2 regions of the Micrococcus sp. KRD070 genome follow, and region 1 is predicted to be linked to the other one. Evidence: predicted binding sites of a transcription regulator. Region 1 holds the regulator's gene; the other holds the start of a gene.
The links. Region 1 encodes LexA, which represses DNA repair genes until DNA is damaged. Its sites were predicted from a motif close to TCGAACANNTGTTCGA; they were not measured.

Region 1 (2,197 bases):
GCTGCGGGAGGGCCTGTTCGGCAAGGCGACGACGGTGCTCACCTCCGCCACGCTCACCGTGGGCTCGGGGGAGCGCCGGTTCGACTCGGTGGCCGGCGACGTGGGCCTGGCCGGCCCGGACGCCCCGAAGTTCGAGGCCCTCGACGTCGGCAGCCCCTTCGACTACCCGCGTCAGGGGGTGCTCTACGTGGCCCGGCACCTGCCCCGGCCCGGCCGGACGGCCTCGCCCGAGTCCCTGGATGAGCTCGAGGCGCTCCTGAGGGCGTCGCGGGGCGGGGCCCTCGGCCTGTTCTCCTCGCGCCGGGCGGCCGAGGACGCCGCCGCCGAGATGCGCCGTCGGCTCGGGCCGAAGACCACGATCCTGTGCCAGGGGGACGCGACCCTCTCCGCCCTCGTGCGCCAGTTCTCCGAGGAGCCGGACACGTCCCTGTTCGGGACCATGAGCCTGTGGCAGGGCGTGGACGTGCCGGGGAACTCGCTGCGGCTCGTGGTGATCGACCGCATCCCGTTCCCGCGGCCGGACGACCCGCTCTCCCAGGCCCGCACCCGGGACGTCGCCCGGCACGGCGGCAACGGGTTCATGCGGATCTCCGCCACGCATGCGGCCGTGCGCATGGCCCAGGGCGCCGGGCGCCTCGTGCGCTCCGTGACGGACCGCGGCGTGGTGGCCGTGCTGGACCCCCGCCTGGCCACCGAGCGGTACGGCGGCTACATCACGAGCGCCCTGCCGGACTTCTGGCGCACCACGGACCGCGACGTCGTCCGCGGGGTGCTGGCACGGCTCGCCTCGGGCGATTGACCTCGCTCGGCCTCGGGCCGTCGGCCCGGTCGGAGGGAGCGGGTCAGAGTGAGCGCAGGACCGTGACGACGCGCCCCATCACGGTGGCGTGATCGCCGAGGATGGGCTCGTAGGCCGTGTTCTGGGGGAGGAGCCAGGTGTGCCCGTCGCGGCGGCGGAAGGTCTTCACGGTGGCCTCGTCGTCGAGCAGGGCCGCGACGATGTCGCCGTTCTCCGCCGTCTCCTGCCGGCGCACCACCACCCAGTCGCCGTCGCAGATCGCGGCGTCCACCATCGAGTCGCCCGTGACGCGCAGCATGAACAGCTCGCCCTCGCCCGTAAGGCGTCGCGGGATCGCCATGACGTCCTCGACCTGCTGCTCAGCCAGGACCGGGCCGCCCGCCGCGATGCGGCCGACCCAGGGGACCGGCACGCTGTCCGCCTCGTCTGCGCCGGTGTGCCACGCGGGGATCGCGGTGACCCGCGACGACGGCGCAGCGGCGGGGGAGGCGGCGTCGCCCAGCGGGGTGCCGTCCACGTCGAGCAGCACCTCGAGGGCACGCGGGCGTCCGGGGTCGCGCCGGATGTAGCCGTGCCGCTCGAGACGGCCCAGCTGGTGCGTGACGGAGGAGAGCGAGGCCAGGCCCGCGGCATCGCCGATCTCGCGCATGGAGGGCGGGTAGCCGTGGTCGGCGATCGCGTCCCGGATGGTCTGCACGATCCGCCGCTGGCGGTCGGTGAGCGGCGCGCGCGCCGCCGGCTGATCGTCGGTGGTGCTCATGGCTGCCGTCCGTTCTCCCGGGGGTGATGGTGGCCGGCCTCGTGTTCCGGCGTCCGGCTGCCGTCCGGACGCTTACCGTGTCCGCCCCCGCTGGTTGCCTGTGTCCTGGCGATCCCCGGGGGCGTTCCGGGGCGTCCGTGCATCGCCTCGAGCCTAGAGGAGAGCCGCCTCTCCTTCAAAGATATGTTCGATTTGTTCGTGGCGTGTCTCGAACACCTGTGCTAGAAAGGGATTCGAACGGATTCGAACAGATGTTCGATAGCCTGGAGGGCATCCGCCCCGGAGGAGGACACCATGACGCTCACCACCGCCCAGTTCGCCGGTTCGCCCGCGACGGCGCGGCCGCGTCCGGCCACCATCCGTCTGACCCGCCGCGGCCGCCTCGTCCTGCGAGGGATCCCCGTGATCGCCGCGGCCGTGGCCGCCACGCTGGCGGCCGCCTTCTTCCTGGGTGTGCTGCTGTCGCCCGCCGCGGTGTCCGCGGACACCGCGGGACCCGCCACCCAGTCCGTCACGGTCATGCCCGGGGACAGCCTGTGGACCATCGCCACCACGGTGGCGCCGGAGGCGGACGTCTACGAGGTGATCGCCACGATCGACGAGCTCAACGGGCTCGAGGGCCGGGCCCCCGCCCCGGG
Region 2 (2,197 bases), on a different contig from region 1:
GCCTGGTTGTAGTCGGCCAAGTAGGCGATGTGCTGGAACCAGTTCATGTCGATGTCGCCGTTGTCCAGCGCCGGGTTCGGCTGCGTGTACTCGGTGAAGTTGCGGATCTCGACGTCGATGCCGTGCTTCTCCTTCGCGAGCTTCACCAGGGCGCGGTGCGACTCGTTCTCGGACACGACGCCGATGCGCACGGTCTGGGCGCCGTCGTCGCTCTTCTCCTCGGCCTGCGAGTTGCAGGCGGTCAGGGCGAACGCGCCGACGGCGGCCAGGGACAGGCCGGCGAAGGAGCGGCGGGAGATGTTCGAGGGGGTCGTCATGGGGTTCTCCTTGGAGGACGGTGCGACGTCGCCGGCGCGGGTGGGCACGGCGGGTGCGGAACGGTGCGGGGTGGGCCGTGCGGGTGGGTGACGACGTCGGCGTGGGGGCTGCCTGCGGGCAGGGCCGCCTTCCAGCGGTGCAGGGCGGCGAGGCCGGCCGCGTACCGGCGGCGGGCCAGGTGGCGGCCGACGTCCGAGTCCGGGCCGAGGAGGACGAACAGCTCGGGGGTGGACGGGTTGTCCCGGTTGGCGGCGGTGGGGACTCGGCCGGCCGCCGCGGCGGCGAGCTCGGCGACGCTGGCCCAGGGGCTGCCGCCTGCCGCTCCCCCGGTGGTGCGGGCGTGGGCGGCGGAGACGAGCTCGCACAGGGAGCGGTAGCCGGAGCCGTGGCAGCCTCCTCGGGCGAGCACGACCACGCGGCCGGCGTCCTCGTCCTCGCTCCACCGGACGGCCAGGTCCACGCCCACGATCGGGGTGATGCCGTGGCGCAGGCAGGCGCCCACGTGCTTGGCCATGCCGTAGAGCCCGTCCCGGTCGGTGCAGGCCAGCAGGTCCATGTCCGCGGCCGCGGCGGCGGCCACGAGGTCCTCGGGCCAGCTGACCCCATGGTGGGCGCTGAACGCGGAGGCGACGTGCAGGTGGGCGAAGGGTGCGGCGGTGCGTCCGGCCGCGGCGGCCTGGCTCATGCCGACCGCCTCAGGTCCTGGGCGTGCTCGTGGACGCGCACGAGCCGCCACCGGCCGGAGTCCAGGTGGTGGGCGACGTCGAGGGTCTGCAGGGGCGCGGCGCCGGCCCGGGCCAGGCGGACCTGCAGCCGCCACATCTCGTGGTCGACGAGACCGGCGCCGCGGCCCTTCTCCGCGCGGACCTCCTCCGCCCACCAGCGGCGCCGCTCGAACCAGCGCACGGGGCGCTCTGCGAGGACGTAGTCCCGCCCGTTCCAGCGCAGCCCCTGCGGGGTGCCGTCTGCCCCGCACTCCACCGCCACCGACTGTGTGAGGACTCCCATTCTGCTTCTCTCCCTGTGCACTGCTGACCGGACCGACGACGGGGTGCCGTCGGGCGATGGGAGCGCGGCCCGTCCGGCGGACCGGACGCGGGGAAGAAGTGGGAAGGTGGGGCCGCACCCCCGATCGTACTCGAACATGTGTTCGAATGCGATGAGTGCGAAGGTAGGGTGGCCGCCGGACACGTTAAGGACGCATCGCCCCGAGACGAGCGAGGCCGGGAACGCCCTTTTCGTGAGACCGGCTGGCCGAGTCCTGGCCGGGGACCTCGAATCCGACCCTGGAGCGCACATGCACGAGAAAATCGTCTCTTGGGCCGGAAGAAGTGCGTCGGCACGGCCCTGTGGACAATGCGAGCAGGACCACAATCCGTCTGCGTATACTCCGAACCAACCGGGCCTCGCATGCCACGGGCACCGCGCTGCGGGATCAGCGCGGGAGGCGCGGACACACGACGGACGTCCAGTTGGAGGGGAAATGTCTCTCACCGCACCCGGGCGCGCCCTGCGCCGCCACCGATTCGCCCAGGCCGGCACGCTCAGCGTGGCCTTGGCGCTCGCACTGACCGCCTGCGGCGGGCAGTCCGAGCCCGCCGAGTCGTCGACGACGTCGCCCTCGTCCGCCAAGCCCGCCGTCGAGACGTCCGCGCCCGCGAGCACGAGCGAGACCGCGAGCACGAGCGAGACCGCGGGCGTCAGCTCATCCCCCATGGCCACGGAGAGCGGGTCCGGCGAATACGTGCCCGCGTCTGCCGACGGTCCCGCTCAGAACGTGCCCAAGCCGGAGATGCCCGCCGCCATGAAGGAAGAGACCAAGGAGGGCGCCGAGGCGGCGATTCGCTATTTCTGGGACGTGCACTACTACGCCGAGCAG

Region 2: the regulator LexA is predicted to act here: its motif matches at 1,457-1,472, upstream of J1M38_RS00180 (DUF6504 family protein).

Annotation. Positions count from the first base shown of each region.
Region 1 covers NZ_JABFNH010000022.1:276,584-278,780, reverse strand. Annotated here, with positions in the region: gene J1M38_RS08970 (ATP-dependent DNA helicase) at 1-799, shown strand, start outside; gene lexA (transcriptional repressor LexA) at 843-1,559, opposite strand; gene J1M38_RS08960 (LysM peptidoglycan-binding domain-containing protein) at 1,854-2,197, shown strand, end outside.
Region 2 covers NZ_JABFNH010000001.1:34,075-36,271, forward strand. Annotated here, with positions in the region: gene J1M38_RS00170 (MetQ/NlpA family ABC transporter substrate-binding protein) at 1-317, opposite strand, end outside; gene J1M38_RS00175 (PHP domain-containing protein) at 314-1,003, opposite strand; gene J1M38_RS00180 (DUF6504 family protein) at 1,000-1,326, opposite strand; gene J1M38_RS00185 (DUF6318 family protein) at 1,802-2,197, shown strand, end outside.